2 linked regions of the Pseudobacteriovorax antillogorgiicola genome follow. Each later gene encodes a partner of the first gene's protein in a complex. Links are inferred from orthologs where the notes say so. Each region holds a gene or a part of one and is shown on either strand. Other genes may lie near its edges.

What was found.
Region 2: the proteins of B9N89_RS26370 (region 1) and dapF are in contact, whole or in part, in a solved structure (PDB 5YGU), measured with the Escherichia coli proteins. The link is inferred for Pseudobacteriovorax antillogorgiicola from one-to-one orthologs.

Annotation. Positions count from the first base shown.
Region 1 is NZ_FWZT01000027.1:45,780-61,310, forward strand. Bases 6,388-9,204 are described here. They hold B9N89_RS26370 (RNA pyrophosphohydrolase), read right to left. Parts: upstream 8,113-9,204; coding sequence 7,663-8,112; downstream 6,388-7,662. Other genes in these bases: B9N89_RS26355 (response regulator), read left to right, coding at 6,388-6,424; B9N89_RS26360 (helical backbone metal receptor), read right to left, coding at 6,473-7,228; B9N89_RS26365 (hypothetical protein), read right to left, coding at 7,225-7,656; B9N89_RS26375 (hypothetical protein), read left to right, coding at 8,191-8,817; B9N89_RS26380 (cyclic nucleotide-binding domain-containing protein), read left to right, coding at 8,883-9,204. Also shown: B9N89_RS26340 (tetratricopeptide repeat protein), read left to right, coding at 1-1,541; B9N89_RS26345 (tetratricopeptide repeat protein), read left to right, coding at 1,538-4,600; B9N89_RS26350 (tetratricopeptide repeat protein), read left to right, coding at 4,602-5,789; more of B9N89_RS26355, read left to right, coding at 5,888-6,387; more of B9N89_RS26380, read left to right, coding at 9,205-10,700; B9N89_RS26385 (hypothetical protein), read left to right, coding at 10,778-10,999; B9N89_RS26390 (thiolase family protein), read right to left, coding at 11,052-12,236; carA (glutamine-hydrolyzing carbamoyl-phosphate synthase small subunit), read left to right, coding at 12,384-13,496; carB (carbamoyl-phosphate synthase (glutamine-hydrolyzing) large subunit), read left to right, coding at 13,496-15,531. UniProt on the Escherichia coli protein: Master regulator of 5'-end-dependent mRNA decay.
Region 2 is NZ_FWZT01000023.1:112,033-127,684, reverse strand. Bases 6,579-9,516 are described here. They hold dapF (diaminopimelate epimerase), read right to left. Parts: upstream 8,554-9,516; coding sequence 7,603-8,553; downstream 6,579-7,602. Other genes in these bases: B9N89_RS24645 (sensor histidine kinase), read right to left, coding at 9,436-9,516; B9N89_RS24650 (response regulator transcription factor), read right to left, coding at 8,557-9,288; B9N89_RS24660 (lysophospholipid acyltransferase family protein), read right to left, coding at 6,674-7,411; B9N89_RS24665 (YdcF family protein), read right to left, coding at 6,579-6,599. In the rest of the region: B9N89_RS24685 (hypothetical protein), read right to left, coding at 1-3,055; B9N89_RS24680 (hypothetical protein), read left to right, coding at 3,335-3,796; B9N89_RS24675 (glycosyltransferase family 4 protein), read right to left, coding at 3,858-4,997; B9N89_RS24670 (class I SAM-dependent methyltransferase), read right to left, coding at 4,997-5,740; more of B9N89_RS24665, read right to left, coding at 5,991-6,578; more of B9N89_RS24645, read right to left, coding at 9,517-10,437; B9N89_RS24640 (PilZ domain-containing protein), read right to left, coding at 10,515-11,411; B9N89_RS24635 (ABC transporter substrate-binding protein), read right to left, coding at 11,398-12,984; B9N89_RS24630 (TolB family protein), read right to left, coding at 12,981-14,306; B9N89_RS24625 (peptidase associated/transthyretin-like domain-containing protein), read right to left, coding at 14,303-15,652. UniProt on the Escherichia coli protein: Involved in the succinylase branch of the L-lysine biosynthesis and in the biosynthesis of the pentapeptide incorporated in the peptidoglycan moiety. Catalyzes the stereoinversion of LL-2,6-diaminopimelate (L,L-DAP) to meso-diaminopimelate (meso-DAP).

The sequences.
Region 1 (15,531 bases):
GCTTTCAAAAAATAATTGCCATGAGTGCTCCAGAAGCCTTTCAATATCGCAACTACTCATACCTCAACTTAGGTCGTATTGAGGCGATCCGGGATCATTTTCAAACAGCTCTAAGCTACTACAACCGGGTTGATCCAAAGTCTCTAGCGAAAGGGGATGCCATTTACGAATCGGTTTTCGTACATTTTAAAGCTGGTCAGTATGAAGAAAGCCTAGTGTCCGCCATATCATACGTTCAAAACTATAAGAATCGCGCCCAAATAGAACGGATCAAACACCTGATGGGCTATCTGGAAATCAAGATCGGTCAAACTAATGAGGCCGATCAATCTCTCGCTAAGCGCTATCAGGCGATCCAAAAGTTTGAACGTTGGCTACGAACAGATGTTTCTGAAAAGCCGGCAATAGGCCGAGCGGATATTATTGAGATTCAAGACAGAGGCCAAATAGTTTCTCCTCCACCACCAGTATTTACCAAAGCAGAAAATCTTTTCTCTCGGATCAACTTGCTTCAGAGTCAGCTCAGCGACATACGATCAGAGATTCGTTCGAGTATTTTTGCACTTGGTCAAATGACACCTAGGGATTTCAATCCTAGTTGGTATCAGCAATCTCATCAAACGATAGTTTTAGCAGAACGAGTATTTTCACTGAGCGATCGACTCCTAGCACTAGAGAAAGACGCGTACTCTCAACACATCAGTCCCAAACTAAAGATTCAGCTGGATCGCTCCTTAGACCGACGACGAACACTCAAAAAGAGTTATCAAGACTTTCTCTATCATAGAGGCCGTTGGCAATCCTGGGTTACTTTAGCTGACTTCTCAAGCCAACTACGGAACATCCATAATCAACTTTTCCAGAGACTCGCCAAAATACGCGCCTTTGAGCACCTCAACCGAGACCAACAGCATCATGATATTACAGAAGAGATGCTATCCCGCGGGGAACGACTCACTCAGTCCATCCAGCGAGCCCTGGAAATCGTGCGCAGTCGATCGATCCGAGATATCGCCAATCAATCCCATCATATGGGTGTTTACAAATTTATTTTAGATTACTCCCAAATAACTTATGAAGAATCTTTGCTCATGCAGGTGATTCGCGACCAGTATCATACCCCAGCCGAGCAGCATCTTTCTCAGGATGCATTATATGCCTGGCAAAAGTGGGAGTTTCTGGTCAAACAGCTATTCAATCAGAACCGAAGCCTCGATCAAAAAATTCGAATTTTCCTAACTCTAAAACTCAGCAAGCTAGACGAATCCATAGAAGTCTATGAGACAAATCAACGAGCGTTGAACAATTTGCGTCAAACCCTAGAAGAGGCCTTGGGAAAAGATATTGGTAATCTCTTAGCACACTATCGAACCGCTATAGAAGAAAAGCGCTCTGAAATCATGAAGTGGAAGGCTGATAATCAATGGGCTTCCTACACCAATATCACTGCAAAGCGACGAAGATCGGAAACAGAGCAATCCAAGATAGAAGCAAAAATGGAAGAGGATCTAAAAGATCTAGAGTATGAGGTAAAGCAATGAAATTAGTCTTCATCATACTTATTATGAGTGTGGCACCTATCACTAGTGCTAGTGAAGCGATTCCTAACCCCGAAAGCGTTCGTGCATACAAGCACTTTTGGAATAGCTTTGACCAATACGAGGCAAGTCGCGTTTATGACTCTAAAGAAACGATTAGTCAGGCCTGGGATCAACTAAAGCAAGAGTACCATGTTACAAAGCGCTCCATGTCAGAGCAGCAACTCACAGCCTTAAAGCGGGCTGCTGAAAAATACCGGAACCATATTGAAGAGCACAGCCGTGCAGATAATATTCCTTACGTTCTGCTAAATCTCGCTCAAATACTAAATAAGATTGCCAATCACTATCAAGAATTTGATGTCACGGCAGGAACTCAATATCGTTCCGAAGCTCTTGAGGTACTATCTGACATTAGCAAACGCTTTCCACGTTTTGAAAAACGCGAGGAAGTTCTATATTTAAAAGCCGTCACTCTAGCCTCTATTGATCAAAAAGAGTCTGCGTATACAGTATGGAAACAACTCGCTAAGATTGCGAGAAAAACTCTATTCGGCGCACATGCCCACGTGGCAATAGGGGACCATCTATTTAATCAGGAAAAGGCGATTCAGGCACTTAAGAGTTACGATAAGGCACTCAGGATCATGAAAATCTTGAGTGCAAGTAATATAGACTATGAACTACTTAGGATTCAATATCGCATTGCCTGGGCAGCTTATCGATCCGCTGAGCTAGGCCGGTGCATCTCAACAGCCATTGAAATACTCCAGCCAGGTCGCCCTATGGGAAAGTTATCAATCAAGGATAACATCGAGCAAGACGCCATGGAACTCATTGGGGATGCTCTCTACGAGAAGAATGACATGATGTATACTCAAGCTACCCTTGGTAGAAAGGTTCTTCGCAACTATTCTAGTGGAATTGCCTTAAGAATACTCAAGCGATACCTATCCGGTCAGATTCATACAGATATTATCGATCTTGGTGAATTCATCATTGATCGATTCCCAAGAGCGATGCATTTACCAGATATCCTAACGATCCTCGCAGAATCCTACGGTGCTATTGAAAACGAAGAACGGCGGTTAGAGGCACTAGAAAAGCTGTCCTTACTTTTACCTAGGAATAGCCTGTGGCGATCACAATATCGCCACCGCTTTGAAGTGATCAAAAACATGGAAATCAAGGCCCTTGCAGCCAGCCAACTTCTTGCGGCTCACTATTATCGGCTTGGCATGATCAACGCGTCAGTCTCTAGTTTTCAAACTGCAGCATCTTACTATCATATCCTTGTAGAATTTAATCAAAACCATAGTAAGGCTCATGAGTGGCTACTACGCCAAGCAAATGCCTACTATTTTTCATCTCACCTAGGTGAGGCAAAAAAAATATATGAGTCACTTATCAAAGATAGAAAGGTTGACCAAAAAAACCTTCAGTTAGCCTCATACCAACTCGTCCTGAGCTATGAGAAGATTTGGCGACAAGAGTTTGGTCGAAGCTTGGAAAAAAATCAGAAACCCTACCAGGACCCAATCGTACTACAGCACTTGAGAGACTTTGAGACTGCTGCAGAAGCATTTTCCAATCGATTTCCAACGTCGCGCTTCAATATTGAAGGTCTGCTAAGGGTAGCATCAGCCAATCGAGACATGCAAAGACTTAAGAAAGCCAGCGAATACTGGCGCAGGGTTCTGATCTCGCAACCAAGTGCTGATCAACGAGCCCTTGCCATCCGTGGTATCGTCTATCAGAAAGTCCAATCTGGCGATCATGACGATATCATAGAGACGGTGACTCGCTATCTCAAACTAGAAAAATGGTCACAGATCGGTAGAAATCTAGGACGCGAGCTACAGGGCATCCTATCACAAGCGGTAAGAGATGCTAGCGATGATTTAAATTCCAAAGGGCAAGTTTTTGAAGCTGGTCAATTGCTGATCAAGATAGCGGAAGACTTTCCTGGGTTGCCACAGCGAGATGTATTATTTCGAGATGGGGTTTACATGCTCGCTATCGCTGGTGATTGGGCTACGGCTCTAAAGCTCTGTGATATGGCGTTAAACCAGAAGTCTTTCCGATATAAGGGTGATATAGCCTATCTGAAGGGCAGGTCCTTGGAATATCAGATGCGCTTTAAGCTAGCCGCCACCGCGTACCTGAAAATGGGTCGTCGCTTCCCAAAGCACTCTCGGGCTGGTATCGCACTGGAGCGAGCGAGCACACTTGCTCAAGCCGAAGGAGACATTAAGGTCGCCGCTGATGCCAGCGTTCAGCTAGCTAAACTGCAACGAGGAAAGGCTAAGAAGCATAAGTACTACACCCAAGCAGCCCAATACTATACAGACATAGCCGACCATCAAAACGCTCTTCGATATGGCAATGTAGCGCTCAGCACCGCCTCCTCACGGGAGCAGAAACTAGGAATAAGACTTTTAGTTGCCAAACAGAAGTATGCCTTAGGCTCCGAATCTCTCGCCTTAAAAGAGTATAAAGTCATCAGCAAGGATGTTCAAAGGCAAAAAGACAAGATCGACTTTGAAGCCTATAGCCGAGTACTAGGAGAAGCAAGCTTTCTACTGGGAGAAGAACAGCGAGAAATTTTCGTCGACTTCAAGATCAGGGAGCGTCAAGGGCATTGGACTCACAATGTGAAAGAAAAAGTAGAACGTTTCGAAAGGCTTTATGCAGCCTACAGCACTTCTATAAAATCAGGCCATCCTACATGGGCTAGTCAATCCCGTTACTATTTGGGACAATCAGCTGAAAACTTCAGCCGCGAGATAAATGAAGCTTTGATGGCAGATGACAAGCTCAAGTCAGGAACCCGGAAGCGCATCAAAAATCATGCTATTCGTTTTCAACAGCTAGCTAAACAGTTCTATAGCGAAAACATCATGGAAAGAAATCGAAAGCCAAAAGACTATCGCCATAATCCTTGGGTTAAAAAGTCAATGATCAAGCTAGCAGGCTTCCACGACAATAAACTACTCCGAATCAATGACGAAAAACTGCCATATTCAATGGGAACCCTTATGCCACAACAATGGAGTATGTAGTATGTTCAGAATACTCTGCCTCGCCCTTGCCCTAAGCTCCTGTATTAGTGATCACCAAGAAGACACCCTAGATATACCACTGTCTCCTAGCAGGGAAGATTTACCAAAGAGCACAGCATCTCAGCTGGTTGCTGTTAGTAAAGAAGACCTTAATCCTGAAAAAGTCATGGCTTGGCAGCACTTTTTTAAACCGGATCCTGATCAACGTAAACGACAGCAGATCACTAAGAAAATTTCCAACAGTGAAAAGAAGCCAGACCTCAAGCTAGATGAGGTGCTTGAGCTTGCGCGAAACCAAAAATCAATCGGCCAGCTTGTTAAGGCCGAAACTCGCTATCGTGAGGTCTTAAGGCGTCACCCGGAGCATCTAGATGCTCTGATAGAACTAGCTCAAATATATTTGCTCCGCAGCCAAGTTGAGAAATCTTTCGACTATATTGTTGCCGCCAAGAGAATTCTAGCAGATCAAGAAAAGCCAAAAAAGATTGATCTATTTAAATACAAATACACTTTATCATTAGGCCTCCTCCAAAGTCATAGAAAGGATGAAGGCCATAGAATTCTTAGTGAACTGATCAGCGATGACCCTAAGTTTACTCATGCCTACATAGCTCTCGCAGGGTCCTACTTGGAAGATCATAAGCTTGATATGACTGAATTTATCGCCAAACGTGGCTTGGATCACCTTGAAGACCAGCCTGAACTGCTCAATATTTTAGGGATCGTGGCATCCCAAAGGGGACAATATCGAAAGGCTCAAAGCTATTACAACCAAGCTCTCGAAAAATCCCCCCACCTCGTTTCAGCGCTGGTTAATCGGGCAAATTTATCCATTAATAAGGGACAGTATAAGAGCGCAGAGATTGACCTTCGGAACGCCATCAAGCACAACCCATATCACACCAATGCTTATATCTCCCAGGGCATCTTATTCAAGAAAATGGGTCGCTACACATCTGCAAAGGTTTCACTGCAAACAGCTCTCGATCAAAATCCTGAAAACGCCTTTGCTCGCTACAACCTGGCTGTGCTGATGGTCGACAAATTCGATGATAAAAATACTGCTTTAAGATTGTTTTATGAGGTTCTCCAGTCCAATGAACAGACAGCAGAAATCAAAGAACTCGCGAAAGTACAGATCCAAGGACTCAGGGATAGCCGACTCTCGATGGAAAGTAAGAACATGTAATTATTGATTTTTTAATTTTGAAAGGCGTGTTTTCTAAACACGGTCTAGAATTTGACGAAAAGTCACTATCAGAGAAGTATTGTTCCTTAGGAGTACTTATGACAATCCAGGACCGCACGTACAATCGGACCTCGCATATTCTGGTCGTTGACGACGATGATACTCTTCTCAAGTTTTTTAAAATTCATCTCAACAAATTTTTCTCTCGGGTCATCGTTGTAAAAAATGCCAAGGAAGCCATAGAAACTTTGAAAGACAAAGAAATCGATCTCGTGATCAGCGATATCAAAATGCCTAGGATGGACGGGATTCAACTCATGAAAAAGGTTAAAAACCATGACCCGTCCATCCCTGTCTTTCTAGTCAGTGGAGCACTTCTCAATGAGACTCAGCAAACTGCGATCGATACCAAAGCGGATGGCTATCTAAAGAAACCATTCGGGATTGATGAGCTACATGATTTCATCGATCGTGGAATTCAAGTGCGCGACGCCTATAAGGAACTTCTAGACATCATTCAAGATAAGAAAAAGTTTTTAGAACTAATCCAAGGCAAGCGACAGCTTCGATTTATAAAAGACGAAGAGCAGCGATCGCGAGCACAAGAAATTATGGATCACCTTAAAGCCAGCTAGCATAGATCTTGGATAAGCATTACGACTCGCTTACCTAGATAAGTGCATTTAGAAATTTACTTGGCTCATTAATTCTGAATCAGTCCCAGACCTCCCGAGGCTTTCCATCGCCCGAAGCAGGTGAATCCCGTGCCATGACATCAACCGACCATCAATCTTAAAGGGCTCCCCCTTAAGCTCACACTCCTCAAAACACTGTTTCATCTGGCGCTTGCGAAAAGGAAAGGGTTCAGAGGAAAAGAACACGATGTCAGCCTTTAGGTCCCGCAATGCAGCTGCATCCAATGCGGGATAACGTTCACTACTCTCGACAGCATTCTCATAGCCATAAATCTCAAGCAGCTTCGATATATAGGTATCACGACCGACCACCATATAGGGATTTTGCCAAATCAAATATACAAAGCTACCACGTTTGCCATTCGACTGAACCTGGCTCAAGCGAGCTTCAATTTCTTCAGCAGTCTCTACTATCAACTTACTGCAAGGCAAAATTTCTGCCCAAGATCGAAGCATCGGCACGACATCATAGGGCGACCGAGGGAAGTCTTCCACTAGCTGGTATTCAGCGGCTAGGACACGAATGTCCTGGCGTCGATTTTCTTCAGTATTCACAAAAACGAGGTCAGGCTCTAGGCTTCGGATCAGATTCAGATCAGGATCCTTGGTGCCCCCTACAAGCTGGCATTGCCGATGTAAGTTTGGAGGCTCCACACAAAAGCTTGTACATCCAACAATTTGATCCTGGTAGCCAAAAGCACAGAGATTTGCCGAGGTGCTGGGCACGAGACTAACGATCCTCATGGTGTGCGAACCAAGCGAAAGGAGAGGGCAGCAAAGTGACTTAATAACGCCAACAGTGCCAAGGAAAGACCAACCCCGACCAAGATGCCTGTGGGATCTAGCGTATCGGTAGGGCCTGCATAAGCTCGCGCCATCATTCCAGGCCCCATAGCCATGGTACCGCAGAAAAAGCAGAAGGTTTGAACCCACTGCCAACTGAAAGGCAGCCTTGTGTAAGGCAAGGTGAGACCCATTAGAATATGTATGCTTGCAAACAAGTTGGTGTGACCGTGAGAACTTTGCATCAAAACAGACTGCCAGGAATCCAGTAAGGTATTGTCCCTCAAGTAACCTTCGGTCAAATCAAAGGCTATAAAACTTCCCGATGCCGCCGCAAAGAACAGCACACCAAAGCCAATCACCATATTTACCAGACCCACTCTAGACATAGGAATCTATTCCTTAATCAGTGAAAAAATTTCGAAGCCTTTCTCGTAAGCTTCCTTCTTCCAAGCAACTATATCACGCATGAGCTCTGCGGGGTTTTTCCAAGACAGGCTAGCAAATTCCTTATCTGACTTTTCAATGGATGGCTCCGCGTCTTGCAAAAACTCCAGTAAAAACCACTTCTGTCGCTGCCCCCGGAATTTCTTAGCTATGGGTGCTTCAAGATCTTCGGGAAAGTCGTAGTGTATCCAGTCTTGCCCTTCTCGAACCACCCTTACCCTGTCAGTTCCGATTTCTTCTCGCAGTTCTCTCAAGAGGGCTTCTTTAGGGCTTTCACCTGGATCAATCCCCCCTTGAGGCAGCTGCCAGACACCAGCGCGATCGTCACGTTCTCCAGCGAAAACTAGGCCATTCTCACCAACGATGACAGCAACCACACAGTCCCGATAGTTTCGCATCCCACTCTCCCTACATTACAGCCACGACAAATCTAGACCAAGGCATAATTGACCTACCAAATGCTGGTATCATACTACATGAAGGACATAGCGACCACCTTGAAACGGGAGCTTAAGATGAACTCTATGATCATAATGTTTTTGTTTCTAATCATGAGTCAAAACTCATTTGGAAGCATTAGCATAGGCTTATCAGGGGCTACTTCAACATCAAACTACAGCCTCGAAACTCAAAAAAGCTCTATCATCAGTGGCAATATATCCTTGGCTATAGCTTCATTCTTACGGATCGGCCTCACTCACCGACGCTCGTTTGTAGAAAAATCCGGTTTACGCAAAGAAGCGACTGATACTTCAACGCTATATTATGAGTTTGAAGACAATACAGATATCGTAACCAACTCCATCGACCTAACTGCCATCTTATACCATGGCCGAGTCTCACCTTTTGTTTTTGGTGGAGTGGCCCGGAGAGACTACTTTACAGAGGTTCGCTACCCAGGCAGTACCACGAAGTTTCGGGAAACCCTCAAGGCCGTTCCTAACTACGGACTGGGCATAGCCATTCATCTAAATCGTCATTTTAGATTAAAGATTACGCAGACATATACCCCTGGAGTCCGGGTCGACCTAGTCGATGGGCAGGAGGTGAAGGAAGATGTCAATGATACCTACACTCAAATTGGGGTGAACTACGCCCTGTAGAGTTCAAAAAGCCCTCAAACTTCTCCCAGAACAACCGATAAGCTCATAGAACCGCTGAGGATTTTATGAGCCCCATCACAGCAACGATCATTGCTATAGCCGGCATCCTTTTAGCTTATGGCTTTTGGAGTGTGATCAACACTCATAATGCCACCAATGCTCGCCGCCGCCGGCAGCGAAAGTCTGATCGCATTATCCTCACAAGGCAGCAGAAAAAAGTCTACCAAGAAGCTATTCGCTACTATAAGCAAGGCAACCTTAAAACCTCGGCACGGATGCTCGAATCGCTCAACATGACCCGAGAAGCGATCAACATTTTAGAAAAGGGTCGCCATATCCATGAAGCGGCTGCGCTTTTGATGAGAATTCATCGCCCCAATCGAGCAGGAATTATCTATGCAAGACACAAGATGTGGAAGGAGGCGGCCGAATGTTTTAAAAAGGCGAATATGCCTGCGGAAGTAGCACAATGCTGCAAGAAAACTGGGGATATTGCGACAGCTGTGGTCTACTACTTGGAAGCAAAGGACTACGAAAATGCCGCAGAATGCTTTGAGGAGCTTGGCAAGCATCGAGAGGCTGCCCGACTCTTCACCAAGTTGGGGCAACACCAGAAAGCCATTCAACAATACAAACACTTGATCGACAAAAACCCTCAAATTGAGTCCATCGACTTTAGTGATTCAGAGATCAACGTCATTATTAACTATATCGCCAGCGAGAGTATGGATACTCGGCTTGCTGATGTTTTAGTTATAAAAAATCGTATTGTCGAAGTGATCTGCCGACTGATCAAGAAGAATCGACTTGAAAAGGCCATAACGATTTACATGAAAAGCACTGCTGATATAGGGCCCGCACTAATTGAATTCGATGGCTTCGATAAGGATGACCACTTAAAGCTTAGCGAAGTGTTTTTTAAATCGGGTGCCTACGAATATGCAGGAATGGTTTACGAGCGGATGGAGCTTTTCGAGCAAGCTGGAGATTCGTTCAAGCTTCAAGAAGACTTTGAGCGCGCCGCTTACAATTACGATAGAGCTAAACTATCTGAAAAAGTAACAGCCATGAGGATTGAAATTGCATCCAGAGGCCCCGCGGCACCAAAACCTACACCTGAAAAGGAAAAAAGTGACAATGAAGCCGATGAACGATTTCGTATCGAGAAGACAACTTCGGACTTTCGGCAGATTGAAGATACAGCCGAGCTAGATATCGAGGGTAAACAAGCTAAACTAGCTATTCCTTTACCCAATGCAGCGATCAGAGGCTTGATTATGGATTCTCCTGCTATTAAACATGAGCATCAGAGTCCACCTCCCGTTTCCATGTCGTTGGATGACGACGACGAGGAGGGAACAGAGCCCTTGGGGCTGCCTCAGATTCCATCACCACCTAATAGCCACAAGACCATTGATGGCGAGCCAGTAGATGGAATCGATTGGACTGGATTTCATGAAGCCAAGTTTATGCTTGATTTAAGCACTGAACAGCAAAACAAATTTAAGTCCTATGGCAGTATCAAGAGATATGAAGATGAAGAAACAATTCTCGATTATAAAGACGCACCGGCAGGAATCTTTTTCATCCTAGAAGGTCAGGTTTCCGTTTATAAGCTCATTGATGGTGTTGATCTACATGTTGATACAATGAAGCCTGGTGAGACCATCGGCAAGCTCTGGCTTTTCATCGATCGCCCCAGCAACGTTAGATTTATTGCTCAGGACTCATGTTCCCTGTTCAGTATAAAGCGCAGCGACTTTATGGAAGTATTGGATAAGGATGGAACGATCGCGCGTAAACTCTACAAACACTTCACCACAACCTTGATCGAGAAGCTGATAAGTACCAGTAATATGGACGATAATTTGGAGGCATCCTAGCCCCTCCCTGGCATAGAAACTGCATTTAAAAACAGTATGATGTTGCTGAGCTGATCTTGTTGCCAATGGAGATTGCTATGAACCAGATGATCTGCTTTCGTCATCCCGAATATGCTGGAGACGAAACACCTGAACTAAAATGTCAATGCTGTTGTAAGATTTACGTGGACCGCATCCGCGAAGAAAATCATAGGAAAAAAGTTGATATCGATCAGTGGCTTACTGAGAAGTCTCGGTCCAATCCGAAGCTTCGAGTGGCTCGGATTCAAACGACCCAATACTGCCCGTTTTCTTGTTAATTAAGAAGGGCCAGCAACCTGGCCCTTAGGAAAATCTATAAAAGCAAAGCTGTTACATCATTTCGACAATCACGCCACTAGCTTCACCTCCTCCGATACAAAGAGTCGCCAAGCCTCGCTTACCACCAGTTTGCTTTAGAGCATTGAGAAGAGTCACCAGAATGCGCGCGCCGCTGCAACCAATAGGATGACCTATTGAAACTGCTCCTCCATGAATATTCACTTTACGTGCATCAATTCCAATATCTTTCATCGCGGCCATAGTCACAACAGCGAAAGCTTCGTTTATTTCCCAAAGATCGATATCGTCCTTGCTAAGCTCTGTCTTTTTGAGAAGTCGTTTGATACAACCGATCGGAGCCGTTGTAAAATGAGCCGGATCATGGGCAAAAGAAGCTTGACCAACAACCCTCGCAATCGGTGTGAGTCCTTTTTCCTGAGCTGTTTTAAGGTCTGTCATGACAAGAAGCGCCGCACCGTCGTTGATGGAGGATGCGTTGCCCGCCGTCACAGAACCCTCTTTATCGAAAGCAGGCCGCAATGCTGGAAGCTTATCTAAATCCACAGAGAACGGCTCCTCATCTACCTCGACCGTAACCGTTTGTTTCCGCTGTTTTACTTCAACGGGTACGATTTCCTCTGCGAAAACACCTGACTCTACCGCTTTACGGGCTCTGGTATAGGACTCCAAAGCAAATCCATCTTGATCCTCACGGCTGAACTTATACTCTTTCGCGCATATTTCACCGCAATTACCCATTGCTACATCGTTATAGGGATCCCATAACCCATCCCACTGCATGGAGTCTTTAGCTTCAACCGAACCAAAACGGTATCCAGCCCGGGCGTTCATGAGCAAGTGAGGAGCCAATGTCATGTTTTCCTGGCCACCAGCAAAAACAATCCTAGCATCTCCGAGACGGATTGCTTGGTCAGCAAGCATCACAGCCTTCAGACCACTTCCACAAACACGGCCTACGGTTGTAGCACAAACGGAGTGAGGCAGGCCTCCGTACAATGCTGTCTGCCGCGCTGGAGCTTGCCCAACACCAGACGTCAGCACGTTGCCCATGATGATCTCATCGACCTCTTCGCCTTTGATATTGCTATTTTGCAGGGCATCTTTAACCAAGGCAGCACCCAGTCTGGGAGCGGGAACTGATGCAAATGCGCCACTCATTTTACCAACCGCGGTTCTCTTAGCGTAAACAATCACGGTGGGATTGTCTTGATTCATGTTGAACTCCTTCACTGTTTGTCGATATGCCACAAATACTTATCAAATTCATTCAGAATTCTGCGACTAAATCATAGCCAATTCGATCCCGTTAGGCTATGTTGATCCGAAATTTTAGGCACCCCCTGTCTGGAGGCTAATTCCTACATGCGTAAATGCTCACTAGTTTTAACAGACGGCAGCCGCTTTACAGGAGATCTCATAGGAGCACCTCTTCGTGCAAGTGGCGAGTTGGTTTTTACCACAGGAATGGTCGGCTATAGTGAAGCCATCACTGACCCTTCCTACTTCGGTCAAATCCTTTGTTTTACTTACCCCCTCATTGGAAACTATGGAATCCCTAATCCACCAAAGGATTTAAGCTTACCGATACCACGTGGATTCGAAAGTATCAAACCCCAGGCTGCAGCTGTTATACTTACCATCGATAGCCCTGAAGCCTTCCATTGGAATAGTTTCCACACCTTGGACGATTGGCTCAAAGAGCATGGGGTACCAGGGATTATAGGACTCGACACAAGACACCTGGTACACCTGATTCGATCCACCCCTAATATCCTTGGTCGAGTCGAACCCGATGATGAACAAGGCTATCGCGATTACGGCCCCGACCTCACCCCCTCCCACCCCACAGCTTTTTTTGATCCCGGCATGAACAATATTGTTTCCGAAGTTTCCACCAAAGAACGTGTCGTACTTGGTGAGGGAAGCACGCGAGTTGCCGTGATTGATTGTGGTGTAAAGTGGAATATCATTCGGCAATTTTTGGAACATGATTGCCAGGTCGAACTGATTCCTTGGGACACAGACTTAAACACGGTCGACTGTGATATGTGGCTAATATCCAATGGTCCCGGCGATCCTACCCGCACAGGTGATTTAAGGCAGCGGGTCGCAGAACTGTTTGAGCAAGACAAACCTATCCTCGGCATATGTTTAGGACACCAGATATTATCCCTAGCTGCTGGCGCTACCACTAGACGCATGGCTTACGGTCATCGCAGCCACAACCAACCTGTCTATCAGGTAGGAACTCGTAAAGGCTTTATCACTAGCCAAAACCATGGCTACGTTGTGGAAGACAACTCCTTACCGGATGACTGGGAAGTTTGGTTCCGTAATGTCAACGATGACACCATCGAGGGCATTCGTCACAAATCCAAACCTTTTAAGAGCATCCAGTTTCACCCCGAAGCCTCTGGGGGACCACGAGATACCGCCTGGATTTTTGAGAACATTCTTGCCGAGGTCAAAAAATAATGCCGATGATTAAAGAGTTAGCGTCACTAGGACGAGCACCAAAAGTTCTACTTCTGGGTTCTGGCGGGCTTTCTATTGGCCAAGCTGGTGAGTTTGACTATTCAGGAACACAAGCCATCAAGGCGATGAAGGAAGAGGGTATCCATGTTGTGGTCATCAACCCCAATATCGCCACAGTCCAGACCAACCCTGAAGAGGGGACTAAAGTTTACCTTTATCCTGTTGAGTTAGAATGGGTTGAAAAAGTCATCGCCATAGAGCGCCCCGATGCCATCATCGCTGGCTTCGGTGGTCAAACAGCTCTAAACTGCCTGATGGAGCTTGACGATGCTGGAATCCTAGAAAAATACCAGGTAAGGAATCTAGGAACACCAGCAGCAATCCTTCGCATGACAGAGGATCGCGACGAATTTGCTCAGAAGATGAAGTCCATCAATATGCCTGTTCCTGCTAGCTTCGCTTGCAATACAGTAGACGAGGCGTTAGAGGCGGCCGATAAAGTCGGCTATCCCGTCATTCTCCGGGCTGCTTATGCACTTGGTGGTCTAGGAAGCGGTTTTGCCAATGATAAAGAAGAGCTGCAAGCCTTAGCTCAACCAGCCCTAGCATCATCGCCCCAAGTTTTAATCGAAAAATCTTTGAAGGGTTGGAAAGAAGTTGAATATGAGGTGATGCGGGATTCTGAAGGGAATACGATAACCATATGTAATATGGAAAACTTCGATCCCCTTGGGATTCACACCGGCGATTCAATTGTGGTTTGCCCAAGCCAGTCTCTTTCTGATGATGAGTATCAAATTCTCAGAAATGCAGCTTTGAAAATCGTCGATTCTCTTGGCATCATTGGTGAGTGCAATGTTCAGTACGCGCTCGACCCACACTCCTTAGAATTTTACATCATTGAAGTGAACGCACGATTATCACGATCCAGTGCCTTAGCAAGTAAAGCATCGGGATATCCTATTGCCTATATCGCTGCAAAAGTAGTCCTAGGTTATGATCTTCTAGAGCTAAAGAACCCAGTTACTGGCATTACCTATTCGTTCTTTGAACCTGCACTCGATTACGTCACTATAAAAATGCCTCGTTGGGATCTCCTCAAGTTCCAAGGCGTAAGTCACGACCTAGGTTCAACAATGAAATCGGTTGGCGAAGTGATGTCCATAGGCAGAACCTTTCCCGAAGCCTTACAAAAGGCAACAAGGATGGTTACCGAAATTGCTCAAGGCCTTTCCATGCTGCGCCCCGCATTGAACGACGATGAGTTATCGGAGGCCTTATCACGACCCACTGATACTAGACTCTACGCTGTAATCGAAGCTCTGCGTCGCGGTTGGAGCATCGACCAGGTCCATGACCTCACAGGTATTAACCAATGGTTTCTGTACCAAACAAAGCGAATCACCGATGCCGAAGCTAAGATTGGCGAGATCGGTGCAAAGATCGATACATCTTTCGAAGCGAAGCCTTTTGTTCAACAAGCATTTTTAAACACTTCAGAAGACACTTGGCGGCAGTGGAAACTGCTCGGTTTCGGTGATGAGCAGATCGCAGCAATAGCCTTTCAAGCAGCTGGGAAAGAAGTTTCCGGTCGCGAGATACAGCAAGCATCTCTTGCCATCCGAAAACTTAGGATCGAGCTAGGCATTCGCCCTGTGGTTAAAAAAATTGATACCACAGCTGGTGAGTACCCATCGCCATCGAACTACCTCTACCTATCTTACGGCGGCGTTTTTGATGATCCATTGCCGGATGATAACAAGGTGTTCTCTGCAGTGGTTCTAGGTGGTGGTTCCTATCGCATCGGAACTTCCGTGGAATTTGACTGGTGCGCTGTAAGTTGCAGCCGAAAGCTTCAAGAATCTGGCTGGCGGAGTATCATTGTAAACTGTAACCCAGAAACCGTATCTACAGATTACAACAGTAGCGACCGGCTATACTTCGAGGAATTGAGTCTCGAACGCATCTTAGACATCTGCGATTTTGAGCGACCTGTAGGGGTTGTGGCTAGTATGGGTGGTCAGCTACCCAATCG
Region 2 (15,652 bases), on another replicon or contig:
CCGTAAATGTAGTCGTAGTCTCTTCTTGAGAGTCTCTGATAAAATAGTATTTGTAGAGAAGGTTTCCTGGATCAGCATGGTAGATTTTTTCAAAGATAAGTTCTGTTGCTGGCTCAGAGTCTTCGACCAGTTTCCTTACTTCGTTTATAGTGGCAAAGTAGTGAACTTTCCAGCCATTATAAGCAAGTCTCATAACTCCCTCTGTATCGGGAGCTAGTCTTGAGTTAATAGAAGATTCAAGTTGGCTAATTGTATTAGTGGAGGGTGAAGTATTGATGACTCGAAGCTGATCGTAATCAGTGCACCTCTCCAATGCTAGAGGCATATCAGCCATGTTCATGAAGGACCAAAGCTTAGCGAGCACGTAGAGAGTCCACTCATTCGCTTGATGATTCTCTCGAAGATTCCCAAAAGGTTTACAGATTTGTTGGTCTTGATATTGCTGGCCTTCGAATATGAAGGTGACCCATTTTTTTAATGAAAACCTAAGACTTTCCTTGTCACGTTCGTTAGCACGGTTGTACTCAGTGATAAAGTAAAGTGCTACCCCGGGAACGATAGTGTTTGTTATAGAGTTATTGGGCAGGAATCTCTCTTGCCTTGGGGAACGCCACCATTGGCCATCGTCATCTTGAGCTACTTCTACTCCCTTGCATGCTGGTTGATATCCAGCATAGCAAAGTTGGCCGTAGAAGTTGATCAGATCGTCGAGGCAATTATTTTCGAAGTTTAAGTCATCATAGAAGTTTCGAGTTCGAGCAGGAAGCATGCCTACCTCTTCGCTATGGTAGCAAGTAGGATTGAATCGCTTCTCAAGCAGCTGTGTTTGTATCGATAGGCTATCGATCGATAATAGAGTATACACCTTAATTTGATCACCCTGAGGTGAGATAATGTAGTTTGTTAGCTCATCTTGAGTGTTTCCGTAGCGTGGATTACCTGACCCAGCAATATCAAGTAGGGCTGACTTCTGCCACTTTAGACGACCTTCGGCATTTTTATAGTCATAGCTAACCATTGATCCGTTTTGGTTCACTAGAATAGATAGGCTGTTTTTCTGTACTACAGCGATAGATGGTGCTGACTCAATACAACCGCCAAAAGACTGATTAATGTTCCAGGAGCCCGTGTTCGAGGGAATTATTCTAAGGAGGTGGTCAATCTTATGATTTCGCTTCAACGCTAAATGGATAGTATCGTCGATTTGCACCAGGCTGGGCCTAGACTCAATATCATAGTGCTGGAAAATTCCTGATGAAGCCCTGTATCCAAGATCCGTTTTTTCTAGGTAAATATCAATAATATAGTCTTTTTTTGTGATGACTAGAAGGATGTTACCAAATTTGTCCTCTAGCGAGTCGACTCCCCAAACATCGTTAAGATTTGGCGGGGAATTAAGCTTAAATTGATACTTTACCGACGAGCCTGAATGAAAGCTGAGAGTTCCGTCCGCTTTTGAAATTAAAAGAACCTTTGGTGTTGAAGACCACTTACTCGATACTAAAATGGGTATTTCATCGGCTTTTTTGCGGTAAATAACCTTGTCCCATTGAGAGTACTGACGAGTGTTGAGATAAAAGGAGTTTGGAGATGTGCTGTCTAGAATATGTATTTTTCCAAGACTGTCAACTTTAGTTTGAAAGCTACTTGAAAGTGGAAAATCCTTAATTTCATAAGATGGTAATGATGCTACCACGTCGGAAAATGACTCGCAAATCTCTTCTTTGTCTACTTTTACGATATGACTACTTTCGATAGTCCGACCCTGCTGAGTTTTTGCAGTCACGATGATCTTGCATTGAGTCGCCTCACTCAAAGTGCTAGTAGTTCCTTCGAACCTTATAGAGTCTCGAATAGGATAGGGGCTAGGCGTGATCCAGTCACAATTGCTACCTTTGATCGAGTGAGTGATCTCGATGTTGTCGGAGTCGCTATCATCCGCTTCGAAGATAACAGGGAATAAACTTTGCCCTAGATAAATTCGTGATTCAAGCCTTTCAGGCTTTTTTACCCATATAGGCGGGTTGTCTGGATCAATTAATATCGAAAGATTTCGGTCGATTTTTCCACCGCTTCCAAATGTAGCGGTGATATTGAGGTTACACTCGAGAGGTGAATCGAAGGGAGTCTTTCCAGATATAGTATTCGTACGCGGGTCGATATCTAGCCAGTTGCATTTTTCACTGCTTATTGAGAATACGGTGTTTTGGTTCTGGGAGCGTAGTGATACCTCGATCGGGTCTACTAAGACTCCTTGTTGAAACGTTACATCGTAAGAGCTATCAAAGGTTTCTAGCGCTCTTGGTATGATAACAGAGATCTCATCACCGACGCACGTTCCTGTAGTCCGGTCATACCTCTCACCGTCTTTACAAAGTTGGTAGCTTTGTTCACTAAGGCTTAATAGGTTTTTATCGAGTGTAAGAAACAGATCTGAGTCTCCATTATTCTCCTCAGAAGAGTAGACTTTCAAGTCTGATAAAAGATCTGGGTATCTTAGGCAACCAAGTGGTGAAATCTCTAATTCGTTGATTGTAAAATTAGCAGCGGAGGCTACTTGAATATGCTTGCCCAACAGAGGAAAGCTATCGAAGTTGGTCAGGTAGGATGTTTTATAGCCTGGCTTGCTGGATGAAAAACCACACCTTTGCCACTGAGCAGTGCTAACTCCTTCAATTTTTTGAAGGGTGACCGGATTGATCAGCTCTTTCTTGAGGCTATTATAGTCGATAATGGTGCCGAGTGTAGAGTCAGGCGAAATACCTGAAACTTGGATCATCGTATCGACTGGGGTATCAATGGGAACTAAAACGCAGTTTTTTCGCGTCTCAAGTTTTTGGGATGCTCGCAAGCTTTGGTGTAGGGTAGCAACAATATCGCTCCACTCACCATCTCGGGCTACTTCAATGAGCAGGTGGTTGCTACTGTGATGAGAGCTTATTCCACAACGAAATAAGTACTCATCATAGCTATTACTTTGTTTAGAGCAAGAAAGTGCCGTGATAACGGCTAGCAATAGTAGGTATGGCATAGTAAGGGGTAGTGCTCGCTTCAATCGAAAACTCCTTCAAGAATCGACCTTTGTTACGCACTAATGGCATATCATGGTTGTGAGTTTTTGCCAATATAAAATTTATTATCCAATAAAACATTCTATATTAAAGCGTTAGAATAAGATCTTACAAGACTCATCTTTTATAAGATCGTCGATCTATTTAGGTGGGTCAAAATAGCTTGAAGTTAGTCTCAAAAAATCGTATCAGGTGTCGGAATAGAACCTACTGTGCTTGGTCTAAGACAGAGCAGATTTAAAAACTTACGATGGAGAAGCCATATGAATCGTATTCTTATAATAATTTGTCTAATGATTACAGATAGTTATGCAAGCGCCGATACTGCTGAGCTTGAGAAGGTGATCGCCGTCCAGCAAGCAACCATTGAAAAACTAAGAAAGAAGTTATCGGAAGTCATCGGGACAGATGGCGAATGGATTGGAAGTCCTAGTGGCTTGAAAGGCGATAAAGGCGATAAAGGTGATAAAGGTGATAAAGGTGATAAAGGTGATAAAGGTGATCGCGGAGCAACTGGCGCTCAAGGGCTTAAGGGAGACAATGCTAATATCAACCAATCACGCTGCACGTGGAGAACTTACGGGACATCAGGTCACAACGGTGGCACGGGGCAAATGGTATCTGGTGTTTGTGCGGCTGGAGAGTACATGGCGGGGTTTCGTCATAAGACTTGGGGCTCAGCAGCAACTTATGCGCAGGCTCTGTACTGTTGCTCGGCTAGATAATTCGAGAGTGGCATATTATTGAGGCCTTCTAAAGGCTAGTTTCCAGTGAGTCCTATAGCGATTAAGCAGTGATGGGACTCGCTTTAATCCGCTGACGTTCACCTTGATAAACTTGTAGGTGTTGCTCCACCATAGACTCCAGGCTAAATAAGCTAGCCCCTTGTTGCAGTTCTGAGCCAAGAGACTCAAGCAATTCATCATTATTCGAGAACGTCTCCAAGCCTTGGAAAATATCCTCGCCACTGGCCGGATGCTTACATAGAGTAGGTAGGTGGGGCCAGCTTGGATATAGCTTCGATAGTATGCCAACGTCAGTTCCGAAAACTGGCAGTCCGATAGATGCTGCTTCGGTGAAAATCATTCCAAAAGATTCATAGCGGCTCGGGAAGCAAAGAATGTCATGTTTGATCATCGCGTCAATGACATCGGCTTGATGCCCTTCAAAAGTGACTTTATCATCTATATTCAGCTCAGAAACTTTCCGTGACCAATAGTCTTGCTGAGGGTCTTGTCCGATGATAGAAAGTTGCCACGATAGATTTCGCTTTTTCGCCATTACCATGGCATCGAGAAGAGGCTCAAGCCCTTTTCGCCGATGGTTATTGCTAATAAAGATGATCTTAAACACTGAGTTTTTGAGTCTTTCTTTGCGCCAAGATCGGCGAGCTGCCGGAGATGCGTTTTCGATGGTGATCACATCTGCTTTTGGGTGGTAAGTTTTGATTCCGTGCGTATTGTAATTGCTTACGGATATCGTTTTAAGTTTCTGTCTAAAGTTAAAGTATTCGGTACATATTACCATTGCATGTATGGGGTTAAGAATAGCTCGTCCGAGTTCTCCATAGACAATCTTCTGCTTTAGGTATTGCGCGTGACAAGCATGGGAAGTAATAACGTCACTTACCAAACTATTGCCCCCACCCACATTATGTACTAAACCGTCAGGGTTTCGCCTCTTCCAGCGCCATACCTTAATACTGGTGAGAAAAAGAGTGGGAAGAAAAGTCAAAAATTCATACTTAAAGTTTATGGCAAACATCTTATGATGGTAGTCACGGTAGCTGCCCTCATAAGAGCTGTTACTTGACCAGATTTCAAAAGGAATCTTCTGCGCGATGAGTTCGTCGAGAATGGGAGCTAGCAGCTTAGAAAAACTATTTCGATCTTCGTCAAAGAAGGGTAGGAGATAGAGGATTTTCACTATGAGATCTCGTTGGCAACATGCATGTAGTGGTCAAGGCTATTGCTTAACTGCGAGCGTGCACTAGTCTTTCTGACAAGGTAAATGTTAACATCCCCCGGAGCAAGATAGCCCTTCAGCACTTTGCTCATCAAAAACTGGACCGGAGCGAGAAATTTTTTCTTAAGGCTACTATAGAAGCTTCCCGCAGAAGTTTGATGGACAACTTCAAAACCAACAATTTCAAAAAAGATCTTTATTTGATGGTCAGTAATTCCGTGAATATGACGCTGATCGATAAAATCGCTATAGCTAAAAGACTTTAGCTCTCCCTTAAGGAGGAACTTAAGGCGTGACATGACATTTTGAACGTTGGGAGTTGTGAGCAATAGGTGTCCTTCTTTGTCGAGAAGGTTATGGATCTCCCTTAGAAAGTGGAGTGGGCTATCCAGATGCTCGATGATCTCAATAGCAGTTACGAGGCCATATCTCTTTTCAACGAGGCTGGAAAAGCTTTGATTAAGATCCCAATCAAAAAAACTCCTGACTGGAAGTTTAAAGTCTTTGCTATGTAGTTCGCTCACACTTAAATCAGTGAAACCAGAATCGACGAATCGAGCCGTAAATGCACCATTTCCAGCTGCTAGGTCTAGGCAGGAGGTGTCTGCGGAAAAGCCGTGCCTTTTGACAAGCTGCCATGCTGCCTGATGGGTTCCTGGTGCTGCTTTTTCCTTCAGCCCGTTGAATTCAGAGTGTTGAAGCAAGAGTCTAACCTCATCAGGTGATACGTTTAATGTAACAACTCAAGTCTTAGATGACCCCTTCCCAGGCTTCAAGAACAATTTACAGCAAGGAAGCTCAAGTAGAAGAAAACCAACAAAAATAAATTACTTAACCAACTCTCTACCTCAACGCATAAATATTCCACCCCTACACCACAGTGTCAATTAGTCGCGTATTGCGAAAAAATCGGGAAGTCTCCATTTCGTTGTTAGAAAATCACAAAACCTCAGCTCAATACACAAGCAAATAGTAGGTCCACTTGAGATATTCAGTGAAGACATGCAAAAAATCGCTCTCCTTCCCCCACCAGGTGGCAGGGGGGGGAGTAGGTAGGGACTCGATCTTGATGGGTGTGGTATTTTGTCGCTCGATGATCCAAGTTGCCCTGCTTGAGTGAAACCAGCTAGTCACAAGGATCAGCCTCTCGGCCTCTGGATTGATGGTTTGGATGTGCTCTAAAATGAGCTGGACTTCTTCTTGGCTTGAAGTGTTGGCAGAGTCTGCCAAAAACTCGATCTTGTCATCTGGCACCTCTAGGAGCTTGAGAATGGAGAGGGTTGCCTGACCATCAGGCATACGGAAGCCCATCTTCATAGCCTTTGTTTGCTCAGCTTCGGCAAAGATGATTTTTTTAGCATAGCCTTCTTGCAAGAGCTTGGCAGCGTGCTCTGTGCGGTCGGACACCCCACCCATCATGATTAGAATATAGTCTGCTCCTTTTTTGGGCTGATCATCTCGGATCAAGAGGTGCATTGGCATATTCAATATTTCGATACGATAGGTAAACCCAATAATAAGGGAGAATATAAGGGCAGTGGCCGCAATGGTAAGCTTCTTCATCAATTCCTCGCAGAGTGGTTTTTCAGCACTATGCGTGAATCTCAAGCCTGAATCAAGCAGGAGGCCGGCTCCCGTTATTCGTAAGGAGGTAGCTGATCACTAGGAATCACACCTTCGTCGATCATACGATTCATTTCTTGCACCAGCTTGCGATGAAAGTTGTATACCTGGCGCTTGTAAGCAACGGGGTCATGGTTTTTCTTTGGGGGGTAAAAGGCGCGGCTGAGATAGTGATCCAGCTTTACAGGCTTTGGCATCACAGTGGGGCCAAGCCCTCGGGCTAAGAAAAATGGCATTTTAAAGTTTCTATAGATCCAGTCTGTAACCCCGTTCTCATAAACCGTGAAAATATCATCGGCCTTAGGGCAAGCCGCAAGAATTACAGGAGCGCCGGAGTCGATGGCTAGTTTTGCAAAGCCTTTACGCTTGGTCCATAGGACTCGGTAGCGATCAGTGGATGGTCTCAGGGACTCCTGCATGCCCCCAGGAGCCAGGTAGAGTATTTCTCCATTAGATAGCAAAGACTGAGCATTTTCCTGGCTGCCAACGATGCAGCCCAGTTTTTCCATCAGTTCCCCTAAACCAGGGATGCGGTAGAATGCACGATCGATCAGTGCCCGAGGGAAGCGGTGCAGCTTCTGATAAACAGCGCTCATCAGTAGAGATATGTCATAGGTCGCTAGGCTATGGTTACAGGCAATAATCACCGGACCGCTTGCTGGGATATTTTCAAGGCCATGAACCTCATGGCGATGATATAAACGCAAACCTAGTGTGATGGGCAATAGCTTGAGTTGAAGCTCTTCTTGCATCGTTCGTGTCGGACCTTTTTTAATGCCTTACTCCCTCTCTTTACTCCCGTTATGTAGGGAATGCAAGTTGCAGCTGGCTGGAGTCAGAGTTAAAGGTATAGAAAAAGCATACCAATTTGTTACAGCGTAACAAAGAGGGTGAATTTTCCCTCCCCTAAGTCAGCGCCACCAGAGACTTTGCGAGGGTCGGACTAAATCTCGATGGTTCCTTCAAATACAAACTGGGCTGGCCCTGCAAGATTTACTTGATCATCTGCAGACTCTTGCTTGCAATAAAGCAAGCCACCAGGCATAGCGACCCCAAGCCACTGGCTACGCTCTACAAGGCCTGAGTCAAGGGCAAGTGCAGCAACCGCGCAGGCACCGCTGCCACAGGCCATGGTTTCCCCTGCGCCACGCTCCCAGACGAAAACCTGATAAAGATCATCAATTGCTTGGCCCAACTTGTTTCCAGCTTCAGTTTTCAGCTTATTGTCAACGTCCTGAGTTACAGCGAGGTGAACATTGATGCCGTCCCAAAAGGCAGATTTTTGAAAAGCTGGGCCAACGCGCAGCAGCAAATCGCGGTCTGCTTGGTCGAGAAAGAACACCAGATGCTGATTGGAGATGTCGATGATTCCCCAGTCTCGTTTGAGCTGTGGAAGCTTGAGTTCGTCAGCGATACGAGACACTTCTTGCTTGGCGTCTTCGTAGAGCTGGCAGTCCTGGTTCAGCTTAGGGTGGCCCATATCAACACTGACCAGAGGCCAGTGATCCTGAGTCTCTAGTTTGCCGCGACCTAGGAAGCGACAGCTCACGCTCGATGAGCGAAGGTCCATAGCAAACCCCTCAGGAATATCCCGCGGGGAATAGTAGCGATGTCGCTTGAGAACGCTAAGTGCGGCACAGCGAATGCCGTTGCCGCAGGTTTCCGCAATGGAGCCATCACTATTTATGATTGATAAACGATCGGGGAATATTTGTTCTCTTTCGGAAATATGAAGGACAAGGATGCCATCTGCCGAAACACCCGAGCCATCGCGGCTACAGATTTCGGGGGCCTGGCGTACAAGGCTGTCGAAGATCAGTTCATCATCGCCTAGCAACCATGTAAGGACAAAGTCGTTTTTCGCACCATGCCATTTTTCAAATTTTAAAAACATCCATCAGACTCCAATTTCAGGGTTCACATCTCCACAGAATTTATAACCCCGACCCCTCACGCTTTTCAAATACTCTGGCTTGGAAGGGTTGCGTTCGATGTATTTACGTAGGCGCATGACAAAGTTGTCCACTGTACGGGTCTCAACATTGCCATTCACACCCCACACCTTGCTCAGAAGGTGTTTTCGCGTGAGGATGGTTTCAGGATTAAGGACAAACTCATTGAGAACCTTAGCCTCCAAAACAGTCAGTACGTGGTGCCCTTGGCTACTATTCAGTTCCAGGCTATCCATATCCCAGGTGATGTCTCCCCAGGATAGTTTTGAGTTGGCTGGCTTCTGGCCTGGAGAGAACAGATCGCTCCGATCTGCCATGCGGCGGATGCGCAGAAGCAGCTCCTTGAAACTGAATGGTTTTGTCATGTAGTCATCTGCGCCTCGTTCTAGGCCTTGGATCACATCCTTTTCTGCAGCTCGGGCGGTGAGCATGAGAATCTGTGTGACCTTATCCTCTTGGCGAATGATGCTGGCGACTTCAAAGCCGTTAATCTCTGGCAACATGATGTCCAAGATGATTAAGGTAAACGGGCCTTCGTTACGAAAGCATTCTAGGGCTTCCTTACCGTCGCTGGCTAACACCACCTCATAGCCTTCTGATTGAAGATTGAACTCAATATTGAAGGCTAGGTTGGGCTCGTCCTCAACGAGCAGTATTCTTTTCTTTGCTTCGGTCATCTTTGTCTCCTATTTGATCCCTTTTAAACATTTTGACCGATAAACGGGGCGTTCTGGTTCATTAGCACGGTTGAAAATCCCTTTCTACGGCGTTTTACCAGGGGGACTGATATTTTTGACTAATGCGGTCTGCAATTAAATTGCGTGCTAATAGCTTTGGTCCCGAGAGATCACGACATCTGCAGGAAAAGCGACATAAAATGTTGAGCCTTTACCGACGCCTTCGCTTTCGACCCAGATGCGACCACCCAGGCCACGGACCATAGAGCGCACGATGTAGAGCCCCAAGCCCGTGCCGGGAACAGCATTTTTTGTAGCTCTTGGAGTGCGGTGGAACATATGGAAAACTTTCCTCTGATCGCGTTTATTGAGGCCAAAGCCCTGGTCTTTTACAGATAGCCACAACTCGCGATCCTGACGTTTAGCACAAACTTCAATCAAGGAATCTTTGGGAGAGTACTTCACAGCATTTTCTAGCAAGTTGCCAAATATCATGGTGAAAGCGAGACGAATGCCTCGAACTTTCATATGTTCCGGGCAGATAATCGTAAGCCGGTTTTTGAGGTGGCGATCCATATGGGCTGCTCGATCGACGCACTTGAGAATGGCTTCTTTAAGGTGGAACGTCTCCAATTGGGTTGTGTAGTCTAATATGCCGCGGTCAAGGCGTGCTGATAATAGAATCCGGTCCACGAGCTGGGTCAGGCGCTCTAGGTCCCGCTCTACCATTCCCATGACCTTAGTCTGGATTCTATCAGGAAGATTCGGGCGTTGTAGGGTCTCAAAGCTTAGTTGCAAGCTGGCAAGTGGAGAGCGAAGTTCATGGGTGACGCTGGAGACGAAGGACTTTTGCTGGCGCAAGAGACTACCCTGCACCTGGGTGAAAATGAACAGGACCACTGTCCCAACTAAAATCATCCCTAGCAGAATACAGCCGATGACTAAAGTCATGATGCCCGTGGTGCCGGTAATTGGAGTGGTTCCCATGAGCTTTGAGAGCTGGGCCAGTGTTTCCTTTTGATTTAAGAACCATACAACCCAAAGCACTACAAAGGAGATCCAGACAACCTGAAGAGCTACAAAGACCACAATGGGATGGGTCAAGCGCTTGAGTATGGAAATCGCATTCTTTTTAAATCCGCCCAGCATAAGGACCTCGTCACTATGGCGTTAATGAAGCCGATAGGCTGTCGTCCTTTTAGCTGATACGACAAAAATGTTCAAGCTCAGGTCTCGTGCTTGTGTTGGGCGGCAAGAGCGCTGCGTACCCGCAGGGCTTGGCGATTGAGCTGCCGACCCACCACACTAGTGAGAAACTGTGTGAGCAGGTGGTTCTGGTTATCAGTCACGTATTCAAAGGATACGGAGACCTTTGTGCCCGATATGAATACCCGTCTTACCTTCGCTGATACCTTTATAAAGTCGCCGTGGTGGTGGTCCAGATGGTCGCTGACTGGAATGGATAGCTTCACCTGATCACCGACTCGGAAAATGATTTCAGCATCTGACTCCAATACGGCCCCATGGAGACTGAGGTCGATGATGTGCCCTTCGATCATAAGATCTTTTGAAAGCAGGAAAAAAGAGACTGGAATAAACACATTGTAGCGGCGACTACGGCGGCGGTTCTGATCCTCAACACCAGTTTTGATACGGTTGAAAATTCGCGTTCGGGCCATGCCGGTGTAGACGATGTATTCGTCCGTCTCATGGTAAAGTAGAAGTTCTTTGTGATAAAGGTTGACCAACTCGGGAGCGTTTCGAGTTAGGAATAGAACGGGGATCAACTCGTTGCGACGCTTCTCTTTGAGAGCTTTCACCAGCCCAAGAACCACATGGATGTCATCGAACTCATCATCAATCACGAGCAGGGAGATATTCCTTCCGAATTGGCGAGATAGCTCTTGGGGGCTCTGGGGCATGGAAGTGGATAAGGTGCTATAGGTTTTCTTAACGAACTGCTCCATAGCTTGAGCCAAGTCCATATCGAAGTTGTCACCTAGAGCAAAGATTACATAGTTTTTCCGTTTGCGACGAGGGCCGGTAAGGTAGTCCTCGATCTTACTTTGCTTTTTTTCCTCAGGGCTTGCCGATTTTTGTTCTTTACCCTTATTTTTGTCCATGGTTGCTCACCTGCCACTGGGCTACATATTTAAAGAATGAAAACGGCTCGATCCGAACTCCAAGCAGCTTTCGTTGGTGCCCAGCATGATGCTTTAAAGTCCAGAGAAAGGTGTAAGGTGATTCTTCAGATATAATGCTGTGAAGCTTTTTATAGATGGCTTGGCGTTTGTCAAAGTCATTGGTGCTGCTGGCCTCCGCAAGCATGCTATCCACTCTTGGATTTTGGAACGACACGAAGTTGTTGCCCCAGGCTCGTGCACTTTGGCTATGAAAGAGACTGGTGATGTTGGATGAATCATCAAAGTCCCAGGAGGCTATGGTAAGGTCGAAGTCATGCTCACCTAGGACTTTGGCTTTCCATACTGTCCACTCCAAAAATTTGAGTTCTACTTTGATCCCGATTACCTGCAAGTAGTTTTGATAGGCCAGCACAATGCGCTTGGTCATCTCGCTTTCCCCAGCCAATGGAACAGCAAAGGTCAGCTGAATTTCCTGTCCTTTTGTGTCTTCCACAAAACCATTGTTATCACGATCCTCAAAACCAGCTTGCTTGAGCAGCTCACGGGCTCGATCTTGGTTAAATCTATATCCAGGTACGTTCAAGTTATATGCCCAAGACGTAGGGGCGAAGGGCCCCGTAATGAGGTGTCCCTTGCCTTGAAAGAATGCGTCGAGCATTTCTCTGCGATCGATACTATAGTTGATGGCTTGGCGGATGCGCTTATCTTTTAACTGGGGATGGTTCATGTTCATCGCAACAAACGAGAAATTTTGCGCATCGTAGGGAACTAGATCAAGGTTACGATCGCCACCGACTTCCTTGACATCTCTAGGGCTGATATAGGTGACAAGATCCAAAGAACTGTAGAGCAAGGATTGCGTCATGATACTGTTGTCCACAAAGGGCTTCATAATAACTTCTGTAATGCTCGGGAGCTCTTTGAAGTAGAAAGGGTTTCTTTTTAGCTGGATTTCTCCCTGAGGTGTGCTCTTAACAAAGGCGAAAGGCCCTGTGCCTATTGGCGTGCGGTTGAAAGAGTGATCCCTAGTGAGGCTTTTGGTGCTTTCTAACTTGTGGTTGGGGAGGACCTTAAACATAAGAAACTTAAGGGGTTGAGCTAAGGCGCGGTGGAAGTGAATTCTCACCCGGTGATTGGAAAGGACCTCAACTCTTTTGAGCACCTGAAATCGCTCTGCGTTGGGGATTTCGCTGTTGGGGCTCTTGATTAAGCGTAATGTAGTGGCAATATCTGCGGCGTTAAGAGGCTTTAGAGGTTCCTTGCCTTCTTTATGCCAAAAAACCTTTTCTTTTAAAACAACATGAATTGCGCTTCCATCATTCTCAATGGTCCAAGACTTGGCTAGGTGAGGTTCGTAAGTTCCTCCAGGGCCTGTTGTTACTAACGAATCGAATAAGAGGTCAGCCAGCCGGTGACCAGCTGATTCGTGGCTGGTGTAGGGATCGAAGGCTTGTAGTTTGGTGTTCTCCCCATAGACCATGCGAGTCGATTCTACACCGAGAGATGTTGAAGATAGCGCAATGAGTCCGAGGCTCAAAATATAGGATTTCACAGATTCACCCTTTCATGGCTAATGCGGTGAGAATGGACAATGTGTTTGCTTCTGCTCCTAATACTAGCTAATCTGCGTCGGCCTTGGATTTGATGGCCTAGATTTGTGAGAGCTACATAAACGCGATCCCAGGCCCCTACCTGAGCTCGAAAACTTAACACCCCAAGAGATGACATCATCATGTCGCGATTCATCTTAGTTTTGGTATTGATGTGATAGGCCTTGCCGACCCTTAAATCGTAGGCATAAATTGGATTGAATCGGCTTGGGTCTCGCTTGACAAAGAAAATCTTAGAGCTATCAGGGGACCAAGCTGGCCCAGTATTGAGGTCTACGACTACGTCTTCTGCTATTACATAGCGATTCATGCTCGTTTCGTGACTAGTCTCACCACCTAGTGGTAGAACGTAGATATTCCAGTGGCTGTTTTGGCTACCATAGAACGCGACCCACTCTCCTGAGGGTGATACCTTGGGTCTTAAGTTATCGTTCGGCCATTGGGTCAGCATTTGGGTGCGTCCCCAACCTTTTTGGTCACGGCGTCTGACTACGATTTGATGAGAGCTTGATGGGCCGCTCGTGTATACGATGCCCTTGCCCTTTGGAAGCCATTCCGGAAATAGTTCGGTGTTTGGGCTATCGCTGATTCGTTGCACATTCTGATCTTTAAGCTGCAAGAGGTAGATGTCTCCATTACCAGAACGAGAACTTACAAACGCAATTTCGTCTTGAAATGGGCCCCAGGTTGCATAGCCGTCCTTGCTTGGGCTTTGAGCCACAACTTCGGGACTATTCTCCACAGAGCCCACATAGATATTGTACTCTCCCACTCCGCCATTGGACATGAAGGCATACTGCTGCTCGGTGGGTGACCAGGTAAGTCCAGAGTTGTAGGATTGGATGCGAGATGCAATGATTCCATCAAGAAACGATCTCTGTCTTTTTCTCTGGACGGTGAGATTCTGATGAAATCGTCCAGTAAGTTCACGAATATAGATCGATCGGTGCCGATCATTGCTTGTTTCATAGCTAAGATATTGCCCATTGCGAGACCAACTCAGGTTTGACTCATTTTGTCTATTTTTTTCTGTAACGAGAGGTTTTACCTGGATTAGTCGGATACCACGCCTTGCCTGAGATATTGTTGGAAAACGCTTTTGAAAAGAATCACTCCTTGGGAAAAATTGGAGCAAAAAATCGGGGAAATAGGAGCCGTCCTTTGCTTCGAAGGCTTTTTCTGCGAACCAATTGTCAGGCAAGCTGGAGCAAGATGAAAGTCCCCATCCCGCTATTGCCACAAAGATGGCTAAGCATCGACTCATAGGTTTTGTCTCTTAGTTCTGTTGAGAGCGACCTCAAGCTGTTTTAGATAGACATTGGCATTCTTGATCATAGGGGTTTTGCTCTCTTCAGGTTGACGGTTGGCGAGTAGTTGTCGCCAGTGGGTTTCTGCGCCTTGTAAATGCTGAGTTTCCTGGGTAAGAGACCAAAGTTCTTGGTGACTGATAGCAGTATAGTAGAACAGATTGTCGAATGCTTGTTGGTAGTCGACCTTCTTGATAAAGCGAATATGAGGTTCAGCCTGGGTTAGAACCTCGATGGCTTTGCGAAAGTGTGGAGCAGCAGCGTCTTCGTTGCCCTCCTTGAGGAGGCTTTGTCCTGTTAGATAGAGTGATACTCCTTCATTGATGTGGCTTCCGATGAAGCGCTTGTCTCGATAAGACTTTACTTCTGGGTGGTTTGTGACGCGATGAAAGGCAGCAGCGGCTTTGGCTGCTTGATTGAGTAGGGTCATATAGATCACGCCCGCCTGATGCTGGGCATGAAGATAGTCAGAGTGTTGTGGGGGAACCTCTTCAAGAAGTTGCACGGCCTCCTGAAATCTACCGCTGTTCACATGCTGGGTTGCCTTACTTCTAAAGTCCTTCTCCATGGTGATTTTTCGATCACCTGTAAGGTCGAGCGTGCCTTCTTCAAGCTCAAGAACCTGTTTGAAGTTTTTGAGCCCTCCTTCTCCTAGTATTTCGAGCTTGACGAAGCCGCTGGGTACGGCCACAGGTTTCTCAAAGGGAGTTTTTCCAACAAACTTCTTATCGATAAACACGCTTAAGTTTTGAGGTTCGGTGTCGATGCGAAGATATGCGCTCACCCGCTTCAAAGGGATCTCAACTTTGCCTGTGCGCCCCAGTTTGGTTTCTTTCTGAAAGGTTTCATAACCATGCTTGATGACCTTTAGCAATCCTCGTCCTGTTTTGTGATTGCTGCTGAGAAGGCGGCCGTCTTCATCGGTTGCTCCGATCCACTCGCCTTGGAAATAGATATTAGCTTGAGAAAGGTCGCGATTTTGATCAGGATCGGTAACGGCGAAGGTCATTTTGTTTCCAGATTCCCCTTGATGCCTTCGAAAAACCACTTGATCACCAATATCGATGATGGACCGTGCTTCGGTATGCAAGACTTTGGCGCGACTGCTATATTCTCGAACTTGTGTCGCTTCAAGGCTACCGATACGGGCATGACGCTTCTTCTGGCCTTTTAGGTCGGACTGGAGACCATAGACATCAAATTTGTCTCCCGGTTTAACCGAGTGCCCTTCGCCAAAACCGAGGTTGATAGTAAATAATCCTTCGGACTCATCGGTAATACTACCTTCAAATGGGAAACGTCG